3 regions of the Solibacillus sp. iso_87 genome follow, and region 1 is predicted to be linked to each of the others. Evidence: riboswitches for the same ligand, from Rfam matches in the RefSeq annotation. Region 1 holds a riboswitch; each other region holds the start of a gene.
What was found. A riboswitch is a leader RNA that binds a small molecule or an ion and turns the genes downstream of it on or off. The one in region 1 is predicted to bind cobalamin.
Positions count from the first base shown of each region.

Region 2: it holds a riboswitch for cobalamin, as region 1 does, so the genes downstream of both, AC0VXV_RS03180 (ABC transporter substrate-binding protein) here and cobJ (precorrin-3B C(17)-methyltransferase) in region 1, are expected to answer to the same signal.
Region 3: it holds a riboswitch for cobalamin, as region 1 does, so the genes downstream of both, cobT (nicotinate-nucleotide--dimethylbenzimidazole phosphoribosyltransferase) here and cobJ (precorrin-3B C(17)-methyltransferase) in region 1, are expected to answer to the same signal.

Region 1 covers NZ_CM149656.1:1,619,500-1,623,786, forward strand. The annotation lists gene AC0VXV_RS07945 (acyl-CoA thioesterase) at 1-393, shown strand, start outside; gene AC0VXV_RS07950 (DUF2785 domain-containing protein) at 413-1,216, shown strand; gene AC0VXV_RS07955 (S16 family serine protease) at 1,232-2,116, shown strand; cobalamin riboswitch at 2,286-2,472, shown strand; gene cobJ (precorrin-3B C(17)-methyltransferase) at 2,701-4,287, shown strand, end outside.
Region 2 covers NZ_CM149656.1:618,085-622,371, reverse strand. The annotation lists gene AC0VXV_RS03190 (adenosylcobinamide amidohydrolase) at 1-392, opposite strand, end outside; gene AC0VXV_RS03185 (FecCD family ABC transporter permease) at 392-1,390, opposite strand; gene AC0VXV_RS03180 (ABC transporter substrate-binding protein) at 1,383-2,330, opposite strand; cobalamin riboswitch at 2,472-2,664, opposite strand; gene AC0VXV_RS03175 (amino acid ABC transporter ATP-binding protein) at 2,763-3,518, opposite strand; gene AC0VXV_RS03170 (amino acid ABC transporter permease) at 3,531-4,241, opposite strand; gene AC0VXV_RS03165 (amino acid ABC transporter permease) at 4,255-4,287, opposite strand, start outside.
Region 3 covers NZ_CM149656.1:3,107,719-3,112,005, reverse strand. The annotation lists gene AC0VXV_RS15950 (hypothetical protein) at 80-313, shown strand; gene AC0VXV_RS15945 (hypothetical protein) at 339-638, shown strand; gene AC0VXV_RS15940 (4-aminobutyrate aminotransferase) at 664-1,002, shown strand; gene AC0VXV_RS15935 (MBL fold metallo-hydrolase) at 1,029-1,952, shown strand; cobalamin riboswitch at 2,002-2,179, shown strand; gene cobT (nicotinate-nucleotide--dimethylbenzimidazole phosphoribosyltransferase) at 2,272-3,330, shown strand; gene AC0VXV_RS15925 (hypothetical protein) at 3,901-4,212, shown strand.

The DNA.
Region 1 (4,287 bases):
TTAGCAGAACAACCGATTCAAATAAACGCCTATGATATAGATGCGATGGGCATTGTTAGTAATATTGTGTATGTACGGTGGTTTGAGGATTTACGTATGACATTTTTAAATGAACATTATTCATTAGCGGAAATGATGGCAGTGCAAATCTCCCCAATCTTGATGAAAACAGAGATTGAATACAAAGCTCCTTTAACAATTTTCGATAAACCGATCGGACGGTGCTGGATGGTGAAAATCGGGCAATCAAGTTGGGAAATGGAGTTGGAAATTACAACGGAGAGGCATACACATTGTACTGGAAAACAATCAGGATGCTTTTTCGATTTAAAAAAGAAAAAAGTTGCAAAAATTCCTGAGCCATTAAAAAAACTTTTTGAAATGGGTCAATAAAAAAGGAGCAATTCAATTGATGATGAAAGAACATTTAGAAGGGTTAGTAAATAAATCGATTAACCTAAATTTAATTGATCTCAACGAATTAATCGAATTTATGCTAAAAAATATCGGAAATACGGATGCCTATTTACGTGATAACCTAATTTATCGGGGATTTTGCGAATTAATTCTGAATGAACAATTTACTGACAAACAATTAATTGCCATATTAAAAACATGCTTGGATGACGAGCATCTTTATTTAAATATTACACACAATGATCCTTCAGATGATGTATTTACACGATCGTTTTCGGCACTTGTTATCACCCTTATTTTAGGTAAAGATCGTGAAAAAAGAAGTTTGCCTGAAGAACTCATCGTTGAGGCTATTCACCGAAGTATTCAATATTTATTTCTTGAGAAGGATTACCGGGGATTCAACAATACGAAAGGCTGGGCACATGCGGTTGCACATGGAAGTGACTTATTGGCAGAAGCAATTAGACATCCGTTAATAATGGACTCCCAATTATTATATAGTGCATTACAAAGTTTAAAAAGCTGCCTTCATACTGAATACGCTTTAATTGATGAGGAAGAAGAACGCATACTACCGGTCATTGATGCATTACTCGATAAGGGAATGACGGATGAGCAATTGTTAGCATGGATAAAAGAATTGCATTACATAGAAGTAGTAGATTGGTATAAGAAATACCGTTATGAGTGGAATGTGAAGCAATTTGAGAAATCATTATTAAGACATTTATTAAAATCAACCAAATGTACACAAACAGCCAATTGGATTGTTTTTGAAAGTCCAATTGTAGTTTAACATGGAGCTGAAAAATTGAAACGTATTTTTTTAATGATACTGCCATTCGTTTTATACATAGCAGGCTTACTCGCGTATTATTTCGGTAAGATTAACGGTTATCAATTTATTATTTTTATTATAGTCGGCTTAGGTATTTCAATTTTCGGGTTTTTTCTTTACCGAAACGACAAGAAGTTGAAAGCTGCTTTTTTAGTGATATTTTATATACTAGCTCTATTAACTATATTTGAAAGCCGATTGATCGATTATGAAAAGTATACTTATTTTCTTATGTCATATAACGAGCCTTTTGAAATAGTGGAAGATTCAGGTGTCAATGTACTGGCAGTGGAAGTTGTTGAGGTCCCATATATAACAGATTTGGGCTATTTAATTCATACTGTCGAATTTTCAACAAATAAAGAAGTTTTGGATACGGAAGTTGTCACGAATAAAACCCGGTACCGTTCGAAAAATGAAGAATTACTAAGTTATGTACGCCCTGCGGAGAAACATTTTGAGACGATGAAGGAAAATGTCATTGCCCACTTGCCTGAGAAATCAACAGCTATCGATCAATTTTTAAAGAGAGACGATATAGAAGGTGACAGTGCAGGACTTGCCACTGTGTTAAGCGGTCTTATCGAAAACGGTGAATTCCACAATAACATACCGATTGCCGTAACAGGAACGATTGATAGCAAAGGAAATGTGAAGGAAATTGGTTCGATAAAAGCGAAAACCTTAATTGCTGAACAAAGCGGCCTTTCACATATTCTTATACCTATGGAAAATGAAGAAGAGGCGAAGGAAGTAAAAATAAATGAGCAACTTAATATCAACATTATTGCTGTCACATCTATAAAAGATGCCGTAGCCTATGTAAAAAAGCTAAATGAACCCGTGACAGGAAAATAATAAAGTGAACAATTGAAATTAAACAACCTTTGATTAGTTGGATAGTAAATTTATGTACAAAACACCTAATACACGATTAATAAACGTTTCATTTATGCTCAAAAGCTTATGAAGATAATAATTACCCTATCATTTTTTAGTAGACTATGTTATTTTTATAATAATTAAATAATTTGCAATTTAGATAAGTGCTTACAGAATTTTGTAAGGTAAAAGGGAAATTAGTGAAAGACTAATGCAGCCCCCGCTACTGTAATAGCTGATGAAATCACAATGAATCACTGTCGTAAAGATGGGAAGATGTGAAAGTAAAAGGAAGCTTAAGCCAGGAAACCTGCTTATTTAAACGATACTTACTTTTCGGAGGGAGAAGTATAGGCGAAACAAGTAATTGTTTTTGTGTTTTTCTATACTTTTTTAGTATTAATTTCACATGCCCGTACCTCTTTCTAACGAGAGGTGCGGGCTTTTTTTATTTCTTAGTGGATAAGCAATGCTAGTTTTTAATGAAATCCACTTAAGAAAAATTATCATCACGTCCTATTTGGTGCGAGATGTATTTTTCTAATAGGGAGGGTATTTACATGCAAAAAGGAAAGATCTTTGTTGTAGGGTTCGGACCTGGAGATCGGGAACATATAACAAAACGTGCAGTCGATGCACTGCAGCAAAGTGATCACATTATGGGCTACAAAACGTATGTTGAACTGATTGAGCACTTAGTGACGGCGAAAACCATTGTCAGTACTGGCATGACTGAAGAAGTTTCACGCGCACAGGAAGCTGTAAAACAGGCTGAAGCCGGCCATGTAGTTGCTGTTATTTCCAGTGGTGATGCAGGTGTTTACGGAATGGCGGGCCTCGTATATGAAGTATTAATCGAAAAGGGCTGGACTGCAAAAGAGGGGATTGAAATAGAAGTCGTTCCGGGTATATCAGCGATTAACTCCTGTGCAAGTTTACTTGGCGCCCCGGTTATGCATGATTCGTGCACAATTAGTTTAAGTGACCATTTAACACCATGGACGGTCATCGAAAAACGGATTGAGGCAGCTGCAATGGCAGACTTTGTGGTTGCGTTCTACAACCCGAAATCTGGCAGACGCACGAGACAAATTGTTGAAGCACAGCGTATTTTGCTTAAGTATCGTTCTCCGGATACACCTGTTGGACTAGTAAAAGCTGCCTACCGGGATACGCAGGATATTGTGTTAACTACACTAGAAGAGATGCTGGAACACGATATCGGAATGTTGACTACGGTAGTCGTAGGGAATTCCTCAACATTTTACTATGACAATAAAATCATTACACCTCGTGGTTATCAGCGAAAATATACGCTAGGAGAAGAAAAACAACTATTAAAACCGCACCAACGTTTGAAAAAAGAAGCGGAACCTTGGGCGTTGGATCAGGAAACTGGTGAAGCAAAGACCGGGTATGAAAAAATTGAAGCGATCGAGAAAAAAATAGTTGAACCAGCAGCCATTAAAACAACCGCATTACAGCTTGCAAATGAAGCATTAGCGCTCGTACATAAAGAAACGTTGGCTGTAAAAGTTGAAGAAAATCCTTTTTTAGTGCAGCAAGAAGTGGAATCCATATTTGAGTTTGCTGTATCACCAGGTGTTGCCAATAAAATGATTACACCTGTACAAATGATTACATTGGCGGAGGTTGTAGGAGAACGGGGTACGATGGAGTATACGCCTGATCACCGTCTCGTGTTGAAGGTACCAACTGATTCACCTCAAAGAATCGTAGAAACGGTAGAAAAAACGGGTTTACTTGTTCAACCTGTCGGCGACGTAGTAATCGTCAAGGCGTGTGATTTCTGTTACGGCGAAAAAGCGGAATCCATTCCTTATGCTGAACAGATCATGGAAACGCTCGGAGGCATTAAAATGCCGAAAGAGCTGCACGTCGGTTTTAATGGATGCGGTATGGCATGTTATCGAGCGGTTTTTGATGATATCGGCATTGTTTACCGCAAGAAAAAGTTCGATTTGTTTATCGGCTCTAAACCAGTTGGACGAACAGCTCATGCTGCACAACCTGTCCTGGAGGGAATCGATCCGGAAAAATTGATTCCTTTACTAACGGATATCATTGCGGACTATAAAGAAAATGCACATCCTAATGAGCGTTTCTTTAAGTATTTTAAACGTGTG
Region 2 (4,287 bases), 1.0 Mb from region 1:
TATTGCGACACACCTGTGCTTTCCATTGCCTGCTGAACTGTCGTCTCATCTTCTTCGGTCCAGGAAGAAAAGAATCCGCTTTGATGGGGGTAACGTCCTAACGAAACCGCATCATATACACTGTTCGTAAATGCACTTGCATTTAATTGAGGCAGAACCGCCATCTTTTTCGCCAATTGCTTGTTGTCATAGCTTTTAAGCGGTTTCTCTTCGATGAAAATTTCACCTGTTTCAGGCTTCAGCACACCACTGATCAGTTTCAGTAATGTCGATTTTCCGCTGCCGTTCGGACCAAGAATCCCGAGAATTCTTCCTTTTTCCATGTGAAACGTCATATTTTTCACAACCGTTTTCCCACCGTAACCGCCGGATAGATTATTTACTTTTAACATTATGCAACAACCTTTCTACGTTGCTTGAAGAAAATATAGGCAAAGACAGGTGCTCCAATAAAGGAAGTAATAACACCAATCGGCAGTTCGATAGGAGCAATAATTGTTCGCGATACTAAGTCACAAATGACGAGCAGGCTTGCACCGTTCAAAAACGACAATGTCAATAAATGTCGATGGTCTGCTCCGATTAGCAGGCGAATCATATGCGGTACTACTAATCCGACAAATCCAATTGTCCCGGATGCAGCAACAGCCGCTCCTGTTAGAATGGAACCGCCCGCCAATATCATATACTTGCTGCGCTTAACATTTACCCCTAAATACTGGGCACGCTCTTCTCCATAAATCATCGCATTCAATTCACGGCGAGTCAGCCAAATAATTGCCGTTCCAAGCACCATAAATGGCAGAACCATCCGGACATATGGCCACCCTCGCATCGATACACTTCCTAGAAGCCAGCCGATGATTTCTCGTAGCTGTTCACCAGTAAGTGCGACCATTAAGGAAATACAGGACCCTAAAAACGAGCTGAAAATAATTCCCGTCAAAATCAGCGTCTCCATTTTCATCGAGCGGTCAACAAGTCTGGCAAATGTCAGGACGATGATCATCGTACATGCAGCTCCAGCCATACTGAATACCGGCAATGTGAATACACCCAGCACCGGTATGGAAATGCCTAAAAAGATTGTCATTACCGCACCTACCGAGGCCCCTGATGAAATACCTAATGTGTATGGATCTGCCAAAGGGTTTTTAAGCAACCCTTGGAATGCTGCCCCCGCAATTGCTAAAGAAGCCCCGATTAATGCGGCTAAAATGACGCGTGGCATTCGGATTTTCCACAAAATACTGTATGCAACCGGATCTGTTGTTTTATCCCACAATGTCGAAAACGGAATATTAACAGACCCGAACGAAATGCCGATCCATATACTGCTTAAAAGTAATCCAATCGATAGTACATAGGCGATTGAATATTTTTTATTCATTGAATACCTCTGGATAAATTGCTTCCCCAATTGATTCAATACCTTCTACAATACGCGGACCTTGTCGACTTGTCGTATCGCTATCGACTAATTTCACATTGGCGTTTTTCACAGCATCCATTTCTGCATATGCATCATTTTCCTCGATTGCTGCCAAGTCGTTTTCATATGTTACTAAAATGATATCCGGATTGCTCTTTACAAATTGCTCCGAGCTGTACTGCGGCCACCCGAGTTCCGGAACGGCATTTTCTACATTTAATACTTCAAGCATTTCACTAATGAACGTCTCCTGTCCAGCAACATATAGTTCTGGATTTGTCCCAACAACAACAAAGACGGACTTCTCTTCCAGGTCGGCTACTTTCACTTCAATTTCTTCAATCCCCTCTTTGATAGAGGCAATCATTTCTTCGGCTTCTTGATCTTTATTTGTCAGCTGTCCAATTTGTTCAATTGTTTCGTATGTTTCTTCAAATGTTTTCGCATCTTTTACAACAAAGACAGGAATGCCTACTGTTTCAAGCTGCGCAATTGCCTGTTCATTGAAGCTGTACATTCCGGATTCATGTGCGACTACTAAATCGGGTTGCAGGCTGATTATTTGCTCTAAATTGAACTCCATTCCTCCAACTGATTCTTTTGATAATGCTTCTTCAGGATATGTATCGTTGTCGTTCACAGCAATAATCTCATCGTTTAATCCTAGGCCGAATAAAATTTCCGTATTCGATGGGGCTAATGTAATTATGCGTTCCGGTGCTTTTTCAAGTGTAATTTCTTTGTCTAAAGCATCTTTTAATGTAACCGGAAATTGTGCTGTTTCAGTTACTTCTGTGCTTCCCTTTGTTGATTGTTCATCTATAGCTTTTTCCGAATTACATGCCGCCAATGTTAATGTAAGTAATGCTGCGGAAGAAAGCAGTTGCCATTTTTTCATAATAAAAACCTCCTGAAATCTCTTTGTATAATTTTCTACAAAAATAAAAAGCTCCCTACTTATAAACGAAGGAAGCTTTACATATGCAAATAATATTCAATAAAAAGAATTTATCCGCCATATCCTATCCTCGTAGGTATAATTCAGGGCATTATAAAGGCAGGTCTCCTGGCTTAGGCATGAACGTTAAAGAGCGCCTTCCCGAAAAGTTTTTTCAGTGGCATGTTGCTCTTAACTAGCAATTACAGTGGCGGGACCGCATCGGAATTGAACCGATTTCCCTTTTACTCCTTACTCAATCCAACGAGTAAGAACCTTTATCGTCCATATTTAATTTATGCCTTTATTATAACGGAAGATTAACGGAATGTATGCAGATTTATTAAAGTGTCAGATAATTTGACGTAAGCTATGAATGGATGCCCATTATCCTTAAATATGGTAGGTATAGTCATCTGGAAGTACGCGGCGCAGGAATTGCTTTGTACGTTCTTCTTTTGGCTGCACGAAAATTTCGTGTGGTGAGCCTTCTTCAATAACATTCCCGCCGTCCATGAAAATGACACGGTTGGCCACATCGCGCGCGAACGACATTTCATGTGTAACGACTAACATTGTCGTCCCTTCTTTTGCGATGTCTTTCATCACACCTAATACTTCCCCTACTAGTTCAGGATCGAGTGCTGATGTTGGCTCATCAAATAAAATAATATCCGGATTTAATGCAACAGCACGTGCAATGCCAACACGTTGTTGTTGGCCACCTGACAATTGGCTTGGATAAGAATCATATTTCTCTGATAAGCCCACTTTATCAAGGGCCTTTTTAGAAATTGTATATGCTTCGTCTTTTTTTATACCACGCCCGATGATAAGCCCTTCAGCTACATTTTCAAGCGCTGTTTTATTATTGAATAGATTGTAGTTTTGAAAGACGAATGCAGTTTTTTTACGAATCGCTAAAATATCCTTTTTCGACGCTTTATTTAAATCAACCGAAATATTGTCGAAACTTGCGGTCCCCTCTTCAGCACGTTCCAAAAAGTTAATGCAGCGCAGCAATGTCGTTTTTCCCGAACCACTTGGACCTAAAATGACGACGACATCCCCTTTATCAATCGTTAAATCGACCCCTTTTAATATTTTGAGTTCCCCAAATGTTTTATGAATATTTTTAATTTCAAGCATTCCGATTCCTCCTTAAACTGTCACCGCTTTATAGCGACTTAAACGCTTCTCAGACCATTTAAATAAATATTCAACCGTCATACAGATAATTAAATAAACAATGAAAATATCAATATATGCCTCTAAATAATTGTATCCAAAGTTCGCCTCTACTTTTGCCTTAAGGGTGATTTCCTGTAATGAAATCGCATACCCGAGCGATGTTGCTTTAATTAAGTTGATCGTCGCTGTACACAGGTTCGGCATCGCAGACACTAATGCTTGTGGAATAATAATACGTCGGTAAGCCTGTGCTGTTGTAAGTCCAACTGATTGAGCGGCTTCCAGCTGACCTTTCGGAACAGTTTGTATGGCCGATCGAAACACTTCAATTAGTACTGCTGCTGTATTAAATGAAAAAATGATAAATGCATACCATAACGGATTCACTTCATAAATTGGATAGTCGATATTGTATTTCTCAAACAACCCACTTAACAGCAAGGGAATCGTTGCATATAAAACGAAAATTTGAATAATAACAGGTGTACCGCGGACAAATGAGATGTAGATTTTCGCAAAAAAGTTGATGACCGGTACTTCATAAACACGTGCAAGTGCTAGTAAAAAACCTAATGGTACGGCTACAAAAAGTGAAACAACCGTAACGAGAAGCGCTACTGGAACACCACTTAATGCAACAAAAAACGTATCAAATAAAAATTGCCAGTTGATCAATCCCATTGTAAGCCCCCTCCTACGTTATTTTAATCGATTGTTTCCCTTTACT
Region 3 (4,287 bases), 1.5 Mb from region 1:
TATGAGCTGAATTCCATACTACCTAGTGTTAGTAGAATATGTTAGCATAGTAAAATAATAACTAAATAGGAGTGCAGTTATGGCACAAGGAAATTCAAAAGCAATTTCTATATGTATTAGCTTAATTTTAGCTCAAATTATGTGCGCGGGTTTCTTGTTTAAAAATATCCAGCTACTTATTAATCCGTCATCAGTCATTGCTAAATGGTTAGCAGGGATTTCCTTTATCCTGTTTTCGTTTTTGTTTATCGTCTCGTTATGGGCGACAATCAAACATTTTAAAGGAACAGATGCGTTGGACCATCATACATAAACAATTTTCAAGAAGGGGGATTGTGATGATCGGATTTATTTTAACAGGGTTTTTGTTAATTTTTGCGAGTAGGAAATTTTATAAGCATAGGGCGGTTTTTAAACAGCTTTCGAAAAAAGAATGGCTACAATTTGCTGCAGGTTTTTTATTGGCATGGGCTGGGGCCGTTTTCATCATTATAGGTGGTTCCAATATAACGGATATGATTGAAATCACATGGCTAAATAACCTATTAGAAATTGGATTGATTTTGATTGGATTGGCGTTAGCAGGCATCATTCTAAATAAAGTCTTGCCGAAAAAAATTAAGGGAATTTATTCTTGAGAACAGCGAAACGGGGAAAATGAAAATGGATGATATAATCGGGTTTGCAGTAGTTGGAATTATAATTGCTTGTTTAATTTATGCTTTAATTAAACAAATTAAAGAGACAAAGTATAGCGGAAATTGCATTGGCAGCCCGCTGTATCGAAAACAATTGTCTAGAAAAAATAAAGTGATGACAGTTGCGTTATTTGGATTCCTTGTATTTTACATATTGAATATCGTGAGCGGTATCACTTCATCTATCCAGATATCAGAAAACTTTACTACACGCGGGGCTTTATTGAGTCTTTTTGTTTACTTTTTTGCAAGGATAGTAATGAAACCAAAGCAGGTTGATCATAGTAGGAATTTATATAATTAAGCTTTTAGAGGTAGGAGAGTGCTGCGATGAGAGAACGCTTTTCAAATTTAGACGAAGATGATCGACTCGGGACATTTAAAGATGTTCTGAAGTGGCAGCGATCAAAGCAAAAGAAAGTTGTCGATTACGAAGTACCGCAGTGTGAAGAAAAGCAGAATGCGTTTTTACAAAGTAACCGTTCAGAGCAGTCTGTTACGTGGATTGGTCACTCGACATTTTTGATTCAAAAAGAAGGGCTCAATATATTAACGGATCCGGTTTGGGCAAATTGGATGGGTGTGGCGAAACGGTTAACGAAGCCGGGATTGCGGTTAGATGAGCTGCCGGATATTGATATTGTACTTATCTCGCATGCGCATTACGATCACCTGCACGTACCGACGTTAAAGGCATTGAAAAAACGAAACTCGGATATATTATTTCTTATTCCGGAAGGGCTCGGTTATTTAATGAAGCGTCATAAGCTGCACAACTTTATCGAGCTATCATGGTATGACAAGTATGAAGCAGGGGCGCTCGAAATTCATTTCGTTCCCGCGAAGCATTGGACAAGACGCATGCCGTGGGACACGAATACATCGCATTGGGGCGGCTTCGTATTGCAAACGGTATCGGATGAGCAAAGTATTTATTATGCTGGAGATAGCGGATATTTCAGAGGCTTCAAAGAAATCGGCGAACGCTTTAACATTCATACAGCATTAATGCCGATTGGTGCATACGAGCCGGAATGGTTTATGCATGCCTCCCACGTGACACCCGAAGAAGCGATCCAGGCGTTCTGTGATGTCGGGGCACAAGTGTTCATCCCGATGCATTACGGTGCGTATATGCTGGCCGATGATACACCGAAAGAAGCGATTGACCGGCTGCATTTCCACTGGCAGCAGGCGGAGTTGGAAAATGCGGAGCTGAAAACATTGGCGATTGGGGAAACGTATCAAAGCTGAATGCATACACCTCTTGACGAAAAAACAGGTTCAAAGTAAAGTAATGATAAATTCATCAAGCATTAGGTGCCCTTTAAGGGAGAATAGGGAATAAAGTGAAAAGCTTTAGCGTAATCCCAACAATGTATAGAGGAGTTTCGTAGCAAAACCCACTGGATGTAAATCTGGGAAGGGGTTATGGAATCGAGAATCTGAGCCAGGAGACCTGCCTAATACGCTTACTGTTTATAGACACTGGATATGTCTGTAGTTTATTTGTTATCGAATAAACTGCAGGCTATTTTTATTGTCAAAATTCATTTTAATGGGGGAAACGAATATGGAATTATTACAGCAAACGATTGAACAAATTCAGGAAATCGACCGACAAATGGAAGACAAAGCACGACAGTACATAGACTCATTAGCAAAACCGCCTCAAAGTTTAGGGAAGCTTGAATCTTTAGCTATGCAAATCGCTACAATTACCGGCGAGCTTGCACCGAAAATTGATAACAAAGCGATGATCGTTATGGCCGCAGACCACGGTGTGTATGAAGAAGGGGTAACGCCGAACCCGCAAAGTACAACGGTTTTCCAAACACTTTCCTTTCCAAAAGGGACGACAGGGATGTGTACGATTGCGAAAACAACGAATGCAAAAGTCATCCCGGTAGATATCGGAGTAAAGGAAGATTTACCTCAAGATGCGGGAGTAATCATTAAAAAGGTGAAATACGGGACAGACAATATGGCGAAAGGTTCTGCCATGACACGAGAAGAAGCGATTCAGGCGATTGAAGTAGGGATTGAAGTCGCTGTTGAAGCCATTCAAAACGGTATCAATCTTATCGGTACCGGAGAAATGGGTATCGGGAATACGACGCCGAGTGCAGCGGTTCTTTCAGTACTTCATGGCTGTGATCCGCTGGAAGTAACGGGCTTCGGAGCTGGAGTTGGAGCTGGCGGTATCGAATATAAAGCCGAAATTATTCGAAAAGCGATTGCATTAAATAAGCCGGACGCGGATGATCCGATTGATGTTGTGGCAAAAGTAGGCGGACTGGAAATTTGCGGGATGGCGGGAATCTTCCTTGCAGCAGCGGCGAATCGTGTACCGGTCGTAGTTGATGGGTATATTTCAACCGTTTCAGCATTAATCGCTTATAAATTGAATCCGAATGTGAAAGCGTATTTGATTCCATCGCATTTATCGGAAGAGCCAGGTGCAAAAATTGCGGCAGCGCTTTTAGGACTTGAACCGATGTTGCATATGAATATGCGACTTGGGGAAGGATCGGGTGCTGCATTAGCGTTCCCGATTCTTGATGCGGCTTGTTCGATGATTACGAATATGGTCACGCTGGAAGAAGCGGCAGCGCTCTTAGTAGCCAAGTAGAAAAGAGTTTCAAGAAAAAAAATTCATAAAATAAAATTTACTAAACTGGCTACATTAAAAGAAACAATTACTTTTCATGTAGCCTTTTTTTCAATGAATAAAGTGTGCCCGGAAAATAAGTACGGTTTTTCAGTCTATTCCATTTATTTTACCAGTAAAATACCAATAAGCGGAACTTTATCGTTTATGCAGCCAAGCAGAGACGATAAAGAAAGCTCTACCCAATCCTTGTAAATGTAGTGTGCGACCAAAACATTACAGGTAATGGACAGAACTTGATTTAATTTTACAGAAAATTCGGTGAAGTTCAAGCAATTGTCCTGTCAAATGCATTCCCTCTGTAATATCCTATATTAACTAAATGTAAAAACATACCCGAACTGTTAATAATAGATAAAAAAGTGCTTTTTTATTCGAACATGGAATAAAGTAAGCGGTAAATAGGGTATGGAAACGTAAGACCAATAAAGAGGAGAGGCGGGAGGGGCATTAAAGGAAACGGGGTGATCACTATTTCTCCGTATGTGAAAGGTCGTTTTTGAATATATTCGAGAAAAGGATGAAGATAATATGAATCAAATTTTTAAAAAAGATGAGTTTATTATTATTCCTTTTTATAAAGGGCGAAAGCAGGAGTATATGGTCGTCAATACGAAGAAGGAATTTAAAAATGGACATACGCACTTAAAGTCATTTAAGATGGCCAAGTATTTGATCAATCTTGCGCGATGCCAAAAAATTAATTCCGGGTTAAGACCATATTTATTAACAAGCCTTACAAGAATATCAGCAGATCGTGAATATATTCAGAAATTGGAAGAGCTTCTAGCCGTAAAAAGAAGTAAAGGATCAAAAGCTTCTTATTATAATAAAGCAATTTAATTACAATAAAAGTATAGACCGCTTTTTCAAGAAATTGAAAGAGCGGTTTTTTGCATGGAGCTCATTACCTGAAAG